3 regions of the Halobacillus sp. ABH2_015 genome follow, and region 2 is predicted to be linked to each of the others. Evidence: riboswitches for the same ligand, from Rfam matches in the RefSeq annotation. Region 2 holds a riboswitch; each other region holds the start of a gene.
The links. A riboswitch is a leader RNA that binds a small molecule or an ion and turns the genes downstream of it on or off. The one in region 2 is predicted to bind S-adenosylmethionine.
Positions count from the first base shown of each region.

Region 1 (4,166 bases), 3.2 Mb from region 2:
GCGATTTCCGCTGCTTTTGGAGAAATGACCCCTTCCTGGAGCCAGAACACACCAGGCTGGATGTCCGCTGCTTCCCGGGCAATCTCAATGGCGGCCTCAGGGCTGCGGAACACCTGGACGACGTCGATGCTGAATGGGATCGATCTCAAATCCGGGTAAGCTTTCTCGCCAAGCACCTCCTCCTCCCGAGGGTTCACCGGGACGATCTGATACCCGAGCCGCTGCATTTTTCTTGCGAGTCGGTGACTCGGACGGGAAGGCTTTCCACTGAGACCGACGACAGCCAGGCGTTTCGGACGTGTTTCTCCTCCTTCTGTAATCTTCGCAGAGCTGAGCGCCCACTTGATGACTCCTTCATCATTCTCTGTGATTGCCCGCTTTCCGGAATCATTGCCTGTTGCCTTGGCAATGGCCCGATCCAGGTCATTGATTAAATCCTTGCTGGATTCGAGTCCGATGGAAAGACGAATCAGCTCTTCCGTCACTCCGGTCGCCGCAAGCTCTTCAACAGAAAGCTGCTGGTGGGTCGTGGACGCCGGGTGGATGATCAGAGATTTCGCATCGCCGACATTGGCGACATGGGACCACAACGAGATGTTGTTGATCACCTGACTCCCAGCTTCTCTGCCTCCTTTGATTCCAAATACGACAATGGAACCATAGCCGCCCTCTAAATATTGATTGGCCAGTTCATGGGCCGGATGGTTTTTCAAGCCGGGGTAGGAAACCCACTCCACATCGGGGTGTTCCGCCAAGTATTCAGCCACTTCCCGGGCATTATCTGAATGACGTTCCACCCGCAGATGTAGCGTTTCAAGTCCCTGGAGCAGAAGGAAAGCGTTCTGCGGACTGAGGCAGGAGCCAAAGTCACGAAGCAGCTGGACCCTGAGTTTTGTAATGTAGGCGAGCGTGCCGAAATCGGCTGTATAAACGATCCCGTTGTAGCTCGGATCCGGCTCTGTGAAAACAGGGAACTTTCCATTGCCCCAGTCAAACTGCCCGCCGTCGACAACGACGCCGCCGATAGCTGTTCCATGGCCACCAATCCATTTCGTGGCCGAATGGACGACAATGTCAGCTCCGTGTTCAATCGGACGGCACGTGTAAGGTGTGGCAAACGTGTTATCTACAATCAGCGGGATTTTATTTTCGTGGGCAATAGCGGACACTTTCTCAAAATCAAGCACGTGAAGACTCGGGTTGCCGATGGTCTCAGCGAATACAGCCTTCGTATTCTCATTGATGGCCTGTCTGAAATTGTCCGGATCGACCGGGTCAACAAAATGAACATTAATGCCATACCGCGGTAAAGTGTTGGCGAATAAATTATAAGTTCCGCCGTATAAATTGGATGCTGCCACGACTTCATCTCCTGCACCAGCTACATTCAAAATGGCCAGGGCAATGGCGGACATGCCTGAAGCCGTCGCTACCGAGGCTACTCCGCCTTCCAGAAGAGCCATGCGTTTTTCGAATACGTCCACCGTCGGATTTCCGAGCCGGGAGTAAATATTCCCCGGTTCATCGAGGGCAAAAAGGCTCTGGGCGTGATCGGTATCATGAAACACATAGGATGTGGTCTGGTAAATCGGAACGGCCCTTGAACCGGTCGTAGGATCTGGTGACTGTCCACCGTGCAGAGAAATGGTATCAATATCGTAGCCTTCAAAAGAGTTGGTCATTGTATGTCCTCCTAAAGTTTATTATTCTCATCATTTTAATCAGTTTTAAAAAGAAAGTGGTCCTTACAGCGTCTATATCCATGCAAAAAGCCCTCTTCCATATAAGAAGAGGGCTGAACGTACTGTTATCCTCCTCTTATCTACCAGATCCATGATCTGTAGGACTTGGCACCTTTTCAAACCGATGTTTGAAGGTTGCCGGGCTTCACAGGGCCTATTCCCTCAGCCGCTCTTAATAAGAGTACTAGTTATTTAATTTTGATTATGATGTGAATTATAGCTGACCATCTGCATCAATGTCAATAACATTCTGAATTTTTATTTTATTGAAGCGTCAATGGTTCTTTTCAGCTGATGAATGATATCTTCATCGCTCTCAATTCCTATGGATAAGCGGATGACGTAATCGTTCACTCCGATTTTTTCACGTTCTGTTTCTGACAGAGCCCTGTGTGACGTACGGACAGGGTAGGACACAGTTGTCTGGACACCAGCGAGTGTCGGTGCAATTTTGATCCATCCAAGAGATTTGAAAAAGGCTTCCACATCCACGCTCTCATTGAGCTCGATGGTAACAATCGCTCCATGACCACGTTCAGATACGTATTCAGGATAAAACACCTTTTTAACCCCACTATGCTCCCGAAGTGCCTCTGCAACACTTTTTGCATTCGCAGACTGTTGTTTCATCCGGAGTGCAAGGGTTTTGGCCCCTCTCTGGGTCAACCAAGCTTCAAACGGACTTAAATTTGCTCCAAGAGTCACGATTTTCTGGGCTGCTTTGGAAATCAATGCTTCCGAACCGGCAAGGACGCCGCACGTGACATCACTATGACCGCCTATGTATTTCGTTGCACTGTGCACAACAAGGTCCACTCCATACTGATAGGGCTGGACAAGATAGGGGGTGGCGAATGTATTATCCACCATCGTCTTTATGCCGTGTTTTTGAGCGAGACTGCTCAGACCTTTCAAGTCTTCCACGCGTAGGAACGGGTTGGAAATCGATTCCGTATAAAGCAGATGGGTATGAGGCTGGATGGATTTCTCCACCTCGTCCAAATTGTTAAAGGATACCATGGTGACGTCGATTCCGAAGGATGGCAGTTCTTTAGTCAGGAGTTTGTGCGTACCTCCATACACATCTTCTGCGGCTACAATATGGCCTCCGGGTTCAACAGCCGCCAGAATGCCTGCAAGGATGGCTGACATTCCTGAGGAGGAAGCGACTCCAGATGGAGCACCTTCGAGCTCAGCAACCGTTCCCGCAAGTTCATCGGTATTCGGATTTTTTTCTCTTGTATATAAGTATGGACTTTCCCCTTCATAGTAACTTTCCAGATGGTCCAGGTCCTTGAAGGTAAAGGCGGATGTCTGATAAATCGGTGTCGTCTTGCTGTTATGCACCTGTGATTGATCCTGTTTATGGTGGACAATTTTTGTTTCAAAGCTTGGGTGTGTCATTCGTCGACTCCTTTCTGATCACTTAATCAAAAATTATATCGATGGAGAGGTGTTATTGTCAAAGTTTTTCGACATATTCAGACAAAGCCTTCAGCAACTGGCTTTGATAGGCAGGGGTATGAGGAACAAATGATTCCGCCTTCATAGTTTCTGATTCCCCGGTGCAAATCGAAACACCTGCAGCCACTTCCCTCTCTCCCGTCATTAAGAAGGATAACTGATCCAGAGGGATGGCAAGAACGTCAGCCACTTCAACTCCCACCGGCATATCCCCGCCAGGCCAATGATAGAAAAACAACCGGCAGATTTCCCGGTCCACCTTGTCTTTCCCAATCAATTCCTCCTTCACATATCCTGCCGGTGTTAAAGCAGAACGTTCCAGTGACAGCCCCAATTCTTCCTGAATTTCGCGCAGTCCCCCTTTCATCAATCCCTCTCCTGCTTCGATGTGTCCGGCGGCCGTTATATCATATAAGCCGGGATAATCTTCTTTATCAAAGGCCCTTTTCTGCATCAGCACATGCCACTTTGTATCGACTTTCTTTACAAACCAGCAGTGAAACGTTTCGTGCCAGTCTCCATCTCTGTGAACCTCCCCGCGGACCTTGACACCCGTTTTTTCTTCCTTTTCATTAAAAATATCCAGCATTTCCTCCATCTCTTAAGCCCCTCTCCCTATATACGGATCTTTCTGTGATTACGATCTATGATATCCAGAAGTTTAATTTAACAGCAAGGAGGAAATCTTAAACAAAAGGAGGTGGAACGATGAGCGAAAAGAAAACACGCCGCGCCCGTGTCGAACGATCGAATGAGGCGGCAGAAGCTTTTAACCGGTCAGCAAAATTCAATCAGGCTTTCTCCCACGAACCCCCGCAAGCCTTACAGGAAGATCATAACCATTCGGAAGGAGACTCCCTGCTCCACCATTACTCCGATGACGAAAAATGACCTGCGTTTATCCGCGGGTTATTTTTATGACCTCTCAAAAATATAGAAAATTCTGTTAGTATAGAAGGG
Region 1 is NZ_JBSWUG010000002.1:23,429-27,594, reverse strand. Features, by position in the region: gene ACXAD6_RS00190 (PLP-dependent aspartate aminotransferase family protein) at 1-1,682, opposite strand, end outside; SAM riboswitch class I at 1,816-1,924, opposite strand; gene ACXAD6_RS00185 (trans-sulfuration enzyme family protein) at 2,001-3,146, opposite strand; gene ACXAD6_RS00180 (NUDIX hydrolase) at 3,205-3,804, opposite strand; gene ACXAD6_RS00175 (hypothetical protein) at 3,915-4,097, shown strand.
Region 1: linked by a shared signal. The riboswitch ahead of ACXAD6_RS00190 (PLP-dependent aspartate aminotransferase family protein) and the one ahead of ACXAD6_RS16715 (O-acetylhomoserine aminocarboxypropyltransferase/cysteine synthase family protein) in region 2 are both predicted to bind S-adenosylmethionine.

Region 2 (4,166 bases):
AATCCCGGCAGCAGCTGTTCATCCCTTCGACTCTGAAAACGATCCAGGGCTGTTTTCCAATCCACCCCTTCATCCATCTGCTGAAAAGCATCGGCCAGCAGAAAGGACTGTAGAAACGCATCATTGATTCCAAGCCCCGTACTTGGATCTTTACTGTGACCAGCATCTCCAAGGAGGACCCAGCCCTCTCCATAAGCATTCCTGAAAAAGTTCGGCATTCCGGGGGTTCCGATAATCTTTCCCTGCAGAACTGCCCCTTCCATCCTTTTCTTCATTCCGTAAAATTGATTAAACGTTTGTTCAAATGTATCCTGCGGCGCTTTCATCATGTCCGTAAATTCCCCAGGGTGGATTTCAATACCGAGACAATCCCGGTTTTCCTCCATTGGAAATACAAAGCCGATTCGTCCTTCATGCAGGAAAATCTCCGTTACAGGTTCGCTTAACGGCTCCACGCCTGTGTAATAACCGTATAAGACCGGACGGAGAGGCTTCGTTTCCCGATACTTCTCTGCTTCCGTCCAGGCAGCGATGTTCGAGTTCTTTCCATCCGCTCCGGCCACCCACGCTGCACAGGCCTCCCACGCTTCCCCTTCTGTTTCAAGGTGAAGCCCGGCAACGCGCCCGTCCTCCCTGATCAAACCTCTTGCTGACGTACGCGGCATAAAAGTGACGGAACTCAACGCCTCGGCCTGCTCGATCAGAAGAGGGTCCAGGACATCTCGTTTAGGTATAATCGTATAATCCGCTCTCGGTCCTTCTATAAAACTTTGGCCGATATACGTCCGCATCCGGCTCACTTTTCTCAAACCGGTCTTCTCCAGTTTATGAAGGATGCCCAGTTCCTCAAGGAAGCGGGTATGGGACATAAAGTGAGTAGACAGTGTGTCACTCGGAAACGCGGCTTTATCGATCAACAGGACACGCTTCCCCATTTTCCCGAGCAGGACAGCCAGACTTGCCCCAGCTGCCCGGGCTCCTGTAATGATCACGTCATATGTATGATTCATTCCGGTCCTTCCTTTCTTTCTCAACCTGTGTCCCATCATAATCGGTTTCACGCAAAAAAACTACAGCCACAGGAAAACAAGCATAGGAAGCCATAAAAAAATCCCCTGGACGGGGATTTTTTAAAAGGTACGCTCTTCTTCAACTTCGTGATTCTGGTCAAGGATGTACAAGCGGCTCGGTTTGTTCTGTTTCGCGATTTCTTCCGCTTTTTCTACAGCTGTATCACGCTCATCAAATAAATCTGTCGGAGCTACGTCCTCAATTTTTACGAACCATCCGGTTACATCTTTATTTGGTACTACACTATATTCCTTCATGAAAACATCTCCTTCAACATAGACTTAATTATCCATTCCCGCCCTATTATAGATTTAAACACCCTTGTTTCAAGCTGGGAATTGACAAGAGAGCTGGACCCCTTTATAATTTCAAACAAGTCAGATAAATTAAATATTGAAAACTCTTATCGTGAGCGGCAGAGGGACTAGGCCCTGAGACGCCCGGCAACCTTCAAGGAAAACTTGAAAAGGTGCTACATCCTACAGATCAGATGATCTGAAAGATAAGGGGAGGTAAGCATACATAAAAGCCCTCTTCTTACTTACAGAAGAGGGTTTTTCTTTTTCCCTCTACACCGAGGATCAGGATGTCCTGGAAATCATAAGGAGGAATGAAACAATGACCAATTCAAATCATGTATACGGTGATGAAACACAGCTGCTTCACGGTGGACAGGAAGCTGATCCAGCAACAGGATCGCGTGCTGTTCCCATCTATCAGACAACGTCATATGTATTTAATGATACCGATCATGCCCAGAACCTATTCGCCCTGGCCGAACCAGGGAACATCTATTCCAGAATCACAAACCCGACGGTCGATGTATTTGAGCAGCGTGTTGCCCTTCTGGAAGACGGTGCCGCTGCTGTCGCTACAGCTTCCGGGATGGCGGCAATCACGATGGCCGTCCTGAACGTTGCCGGAGCCGGAGATACCATCCTCACTTCCTCCAACTTGTACGGAGGTACGTATAACTTATTCGTCCACACCCTTCCCCGCTATGGTGTGAACGTTGTTTTCGTAGATGGGAACGATCCTAATGCCTTTGAGGAAGCTGTTACACCTGAAACGAAAGCGATTTTTGCTGAAACCATCGGGAACCCAAGCCTGAATGTGCTGGACTTTGAAGCGGTAGCGGATATTGCCCACGCCCATCACATTCCCTTGATTGTCGACAACACCTTCGCCACCCCTTATGTATGCAAACCGATCGCCTGGGGAGCCGATATCGTTGTCCACTCCGCAACGAAGTGGATCGGGGGCCATGGTACAGCTATCGGCGGTATTGTCGTAGACAGCGGGCGTTTTGACTGGAATCACGAAAAATTCCCGGGTTTTACTGAGCCTGATGAAAGCTACAACGGCATCCGCTTCGGTATTGATGCTGGACCTGCCGGCTATGCGGTTAAGCTCCGTGTTCAGATTTTGAGAGATATCGGCGCCTGCCTGAGCCCCCAGAACGCCTTCCTGCTCCTGCAGGGACTTGAAACGCTTCACCTGAGAATCGAAAAGCATGCAGAACAGGCCTATGAGATTGCTGCATACCTGCAGAATCATGAAGGGGTGGATTGGGTGAATTACCCTGGACTGCAGGATCACCCTACTCATGACCTTGCCCGAAAGTATTTGAAAGGCGGAGCCGGATCCATGGTTGTCTTCGGAATCAAAGGGGGACGCGAAGCCGGTCGTAAATTGATCGATCACTCCACACTCTGGTCCCACGTAGCTAATGTGGGTGATGCGAAATCATTGATCATCCATCCGGCATCCACCACCCATCAGCAGTTGAATGAGGAGAACTTGAAAAAGTCCGGTGTTTCCGAAGAACTTGTCCGCTTGTCGGTTGGTCTGGAATCTGTGACTGATCTTATACAGGACTTGGATCAAGCCATAGAAAAGGCCAATGGATACAGCCGCCCTTATAAGGAACAGCCTCATCCAGCGGAGACCGTTCTCCGTTCCTCTCTCGACCGGTCCAATGGGAACATCCGCCGGAAAACGATCGGCGTCATTCCTGATCAGCCGGGAGGCCTGCAGGAGGAAGCCTCCAAGTTGGAGCGGTTCGGTTTTGATGTGACTACTTTTTCAAAGGTGGAAGACATTCTGGAACAGAACGATCCAGCTTTCGATATTCTTTACTTTGAAACCCTTGGAGAAAACCAAACGGATCTGGCCCAGTCGGCGAATCCATCGGTCATCTGGTCCAAAACTGCTTCTTCCCTGAAAAATGAACAAATCCTATCCGGTGCGAGCCTTTACGAGACGATCGTTTCGATCCGCTCAGGACACCACTTATCTCAAACACTCGTCACTGTATAATGGCCAGAAAGGAGAATGAAAGCATGTCTTTAAAAAACCCCGCCAGCCAGACAGCAGCTTTGGAAACGATTGAACTGGGACCCTTCCATTTCGAATCCGGCGGACGGCTGGAATCTGTCGAACTGGCTTACGAACGCACCGGCCCGTCTCATGCTCCCGTCATTGTCGTCTGCCACGCTTTAACCGGGAACCAGGCAGCTGTGGGTACGGAAGAGCAGCCCGGCTGGTGGGCAGGATTAATCGGGGAGGGGGAGCCAATCGACACCTCCCTGTTCCAAGTGATTACTTTCAATGTTCTGGGAGGTTGTCACGGGTCTACAGGTCCCGCCAGTATGAATCCGGATACAGGCAGACCATTCCGTCAGCATTTCCCTAAAGTGACCATCCGGGATATGGTCCGTGCCCAGTATGAGGCTTTAAAAAAGATGGGCATTCATCAGGTCAAAGCTGTTGCGGGAGGATCGCTTGGAGGTATGCAGGCGTATGAGTGGGGGCTCCTCTACCCTGACTTTATGGAGAAGCTGCTGATTATGGCTGCCACCCCCTACTTAAGTGATTACGGCATCGCCTTCAATCATATCGGGGCGAAAGCCATTAAAAACGATCCTTTTTTCCAAGACGGGAACTACACGACGAATGAGTCCCTGCAGGGGTTTGAAATTGCGCGGATGACCGGCATGGTGACTTACAGAAGCCCTGCTCTTTTTGAAAAAAGGTTTGACCGGTCCAATGGAGGAGACACTTATGAAATTCAGTCCTACCTGGATTATCAGGGA
Region 2 is NZ_JBSWUG010000002.1:3,215,200-3,219,365, forward strand. Features, by position in the region: gene ACXAD6_RS16705 (FAD-dependent monooxygenase) at 1-1,010, opposite strand, end outside; gene ACXAD6_RS16710 (DUF2188 domain-containing protein) at 1,131-1,328, opposite strand; SAM riboswitch class I at 1,472-1,580, shown strand; gene ACXAD6_RS16715 (O-acetylhomoserine aminocarboxypropyltransferase/cysteine synthase family protein) at 1,690-3,390, shown strand; gene metX (homoserine O-acetyltransferase MetX) at 3,414-4,166, shown strand, end outside.

Region 3 (4,166 bases), 1.2 Mb from region 2:
AGATCCGGAGAAAGATGTGCTCAGACCGGTCATGATTCACTGCCAGACCGTCCGTGATGATCAGCTGGATGAAATGAAGAAGATTGGAATGATCCCTTCTATGTTTGTTGATCATACGTATTACTGGGGAGATGTCCACTTGAAAAACCTCGGTGAAGAGCGGGGAAACCGGATCAGTCCGGCTAAATCAGCCATAAAAAAAGGTCTTCCTGTCAATTTCCATCAGGACGCTCCTGTTATCAAGCCGAATATGCTTCAAACGATCTGGAGTGCTGTGAATAGAAGAACGAGAACAGGAGTAACGATTGGAGCAGAACAGCGTACGACCGTGTATGAAGCTCTTCAAGCCGTTACGATTCATGCCGCCTATCAATATGGAGAAGAAGAGACAAAAGGAAGCCTTCATGCAGGGAAGCTAGCTGATTTGGTCATCCTTGATCAGAGCCCGTTCCAAGTAGACCCCATGCAGATCAAAGAAATACAAGTAGAAGAAACAATTAAGGAAGGGCGCACCTTATACAAAAGGGAAGAAAACCAGGGGAATCCAAATGCATTGTGAGCCTTGCCGTTTTCGTTTTAATAAAGCCGCCTGTCCAAGTAGGACAGGCGGTTTTTTTGCTTAGGCTTTCGTTTTATACGATGTTATATGATCCTGCAGCGTGTCATCGCTGCCGAATAGGAAGTGTTTCTTCATATCTGGAGAATACGTGGAGTTTACAGCTGTGCGTCCGACAGTTTCGACTACTTCACGAAGCATAGCCGGAGACGCTCCACAGCAGAGTCCCAGGTAGTTCACACCTATACCGTGAGCTTCCTTAGCCCATTCCGCCAGTTCATAGCGGTTCGTATAGAGCGGGTCGAGAGATGTTGGGAACGTTGTTTCCGTTGGAAGCGTGCAGGCACAGCCACCGTCCGGCAGGTTGAAGAAAGTAGGATGCTCCTCCGTTGTCCGGTAAGGGATTGGAAGGGCCCCAACATAACCGTCCACGGTTTTACGGATTTTCTCAACGTACTGCTGCATCGTTGCCGGACCGCGGAAACAGTTCATTCCTACAACGAGCGCCCCTTTTTCTTCTAATAAGCGGCAGGCCTCTTCGACTTCATAGCCATCCCGCAAGACGTTCTCCCCCATCAGACCGAATGTGATGACAGCAGGGAGGTCCTGCTTTTGAATTTCTTCAAGAGCAATCAGAGCTTCTTCATAGTAGTAGAAGGTTTCACCATTCACGAAATCTACACCTTCCTCTTTACACCAGCCGATCATCTCTGCAAACATGCTCCTTGTTTTCTCAACAGCTTCAGGATCATCCGGATTGAACAGGTTGGTATTGGAAACGTTCCCAGCCACAAGAGCTTCTTCCTCTGGATGCTCTTGAGCCACCTCTTTAGCCAGACGAATTGCCTGACGGTTGAGCGGTTCCAGTAATTCTTCTTTTCCAATAATTCTCATTTTTTCGCGGTGACCGTTATACGTGAATGCTAACACAACGTCGGAGCCCGCAAGCATATAGTCTCGATAAGTCTGTTTGAGTGCCTCCGGGTTATCCAGCGCTACTTCCGGTACGAAGGATCCAGCTTGTAAATAGCCGCGGCGCTCCAATTCAAACAAGTAACCTTCTCCACAAATGACGGGTCCATCCTGTAACCTCTGCTCTAATGATCGTTTCATTTCACAACAACCTTTCCATTTGGTATTGAATAAATATATTAGAAAGCTCATCCTTCTAAAGGAATATGCTGACTCACAGATTCTGATGGAGCTCTTTTTAACAGAAGAAGTGGTGTATATTTCCATTAAAAAAAGACCTCCTTTGATAAGGGGCCTTCCATTTTTCTAGGACTCCTTATCTTCAAGGCAGTAAAGCTGCCTTCTGGATTTAGCACCGTGCCAATGGCTGGTTGCTGAGGTATCAAAGGGCCAGTCCCTACACCTCTCTGGATAAGTTCGTATGTAATTTTTAAAGCAGCTGATCCGTTTGATCAACGCTTATCCTTTCGCTTGCGTTATACATTACAGGAAAATATAGTGAGAATCAATAGAATTTTCGGAAAAAATCCACCGGTATTTAAAAAACGAAGAGAAGAAGGATGCGCCGTTACGACGATAATGGGAAAATGAACGTAGATTTATAGGTGGAGGGGGTCTCTTCATTATGAAACTTTATACAAGGCATTTCGTAGTCCATTATAGAAGGCTTGTGTTCTGTCTTAACCGGAATGGTTTTTCTGTCTTAGGGATTGTGCCGGGAAGTGCGTAAAAAATGGAGGGAACGTTTATGTCTATGCTTTAGATACCTTGGCAGACTGGAAACTTGGCTAAATAACCGCTGAGTTGAACTCGGGGCACTACTTTAAAAGAAGACGGGAAGATGTTTCACTTCAGGTGGCAGGGGCAGGAAAAGAAACAATTACGACAAAAGGAGGGATGAGGATTACACCTGATATAACAACGGATGAGATCCTCCTTTCCCCTTCGACCGTTTTGCTGCTGCCCGGAGCAGATACGTGGAACTGATGTATCCATCAACCCATCATACATAAAGCAGCAAAGCTTCTGGACTGTGGGACGACGTTTGCTGCCATTTGTGGGGCCACACCGATGCTTGCTGAAGCCGGTTTGTTGAACATTCGTTTCCATAACAGCAACAGTCTTGAATATCTTTATATGGTCCGTCCGAACTATGATGGGGAGGCGTATTACAAGGACATAAAGGCCGTAGCGGATCAGAACCTTATAACAGCCAGCTCTGCAGGAGCCCTTTTATTTGCGAATCTTATACTTAAGCACTTGGACGTTTTTTCGGAAAGAACCCTGGAAGCGTGGTATACGTACTTCAACACAGGTGATCCCCGGTACTTTTACATATTGATGGAAACCTTAGAGAAATAGATTCAATAGAAGATGAAAGTGATGTCTCAAGGTGGGAGAGGAGGAGAGCATGTACAAAGCAATCCATTTTCTATTCATCATTCTTATCTTTATTGTGTATCATGTCGTATCATTCGGAGATACTCCCGCTCCTTTTGGGGTAGGCGTCAAAGAGTTGGGAGATCAGACAACGAGGGTCGAAGAATATAATTGGAGAGGAAGCACCGTTCATCAAACTGTTATAAGCTGGAAGTCGCTGGAGGACAAGCCGGAAGAACTGACGTATCTCTGGGTGAATGAAAAACAATTAAGACAAATGTATGCGGCCTTCCTTTCTTATGTCCTGCTATTGTTCTATTTCCCTCTATCTAAACTTATAAGATTGAAATCCAGCATCAAAGAGAAGGATACGAGTCTGAATCCTTTTTGGAAGGGAGTTTTATTTATACTGGGTACAGGCGTCTACACAGCCGTATTGATCACCGGCATTGTGCAATACCAAGAGCTGTTGGATGAAACCACTCGCTTACTAGCTGAACTGGAGCCACTAATGCATCAGGATGAGTGAAGACATTTCAGATTACATCACGAAAAAAAAGGGAGCACGATAAAAGTGGCTCCCTTTTCTTTGTTCAATGAGAGGGTCGATCTATACGTTTACTCTGTCACCCTGGTGACCTTGCTGATCTGCATAGGTTCCTCCTGCAGCGGAAGGCCTTTTTCGACACTCCCTACATCACATAGTGGAATGAAACTGGTTGTCCCAGGTACAAGTAGATCATCGATTTCAAGAACATAGTCTTCCAGTCCTCGATACCTGCCGACAAAAATGCCTGCTCCTTCTTCTACGAAGAAAGTGATGCCAATCGTATCTCCGCAGCGGAAACGGCTGGAGATGACATTAGCTAGTCCAGTAACACAGCAGCTGCAGGTGATTACATCCACATCGGGATGAGAATCCTTTTTACACGGTTTATGATCCATACCATACACCTCCTGAATATCAAGATAGTACATTCTATGACAGGATATGAACTATGGTATAGATGAATATCACAGTCGCTGAAAAGATAGAGAAGCAGATGGGTTTTCTATTATTTTTACTAAGGCAGCCGGAATAATACAGACCGAATTATACATGTAGGTAAAGCATTCCCCATTCGATGATGAAACGTAAACCTCGTTCTTTGCTGAAGTTACCCATGGTCGAAGTTCATTTCGTTTTCAATTCGGCTTTTGTTGATGAATCGTATAAGGCCATAACCCCCTCAGAATCCACACCTCCAAAAAATCATCG
Region 3 is NZ_JBSWUG010000002.1:2,008,515-2,012,680, reverse strand. Features, by position in the region: gene ACXAD6_RS10730 (amidohydrolase) at 1-559, shown strand, start outside; gene ACXAD6_RS10725 (homocysteine S-methyltransferase family protein) at 620-1,669, opposite strand; SAM riboswitch class I at 1,842-1,946, opposite strand; gene ACXAD6_RS10720 (DJ-1/PfpI family protein) at 2,519-2,890, shown strand; gene ACXAD6_RS10715 (hypothetical protein) at 2,940-3,437, shown strand; gene ACXAD6_RS10710 (hypothetical protein) at 3,527-3,853, opposite strand; gene ACXAD6_RS10705 (hypothetical protein) at 4,033-4,166, shown strand, end outside.
Region 3: linked by a shared signal. The riboswitch ahead of ACXAD6_RS10725 (homocysteine S-methyltransferase family protein) and the one ahead of ACXAD6_RS16715 (O-acetylhomoserine aminocarboxypropyltransferase/cysteine synthase family protein) in region 2 are both predicted to bind S-adenosylmethionine.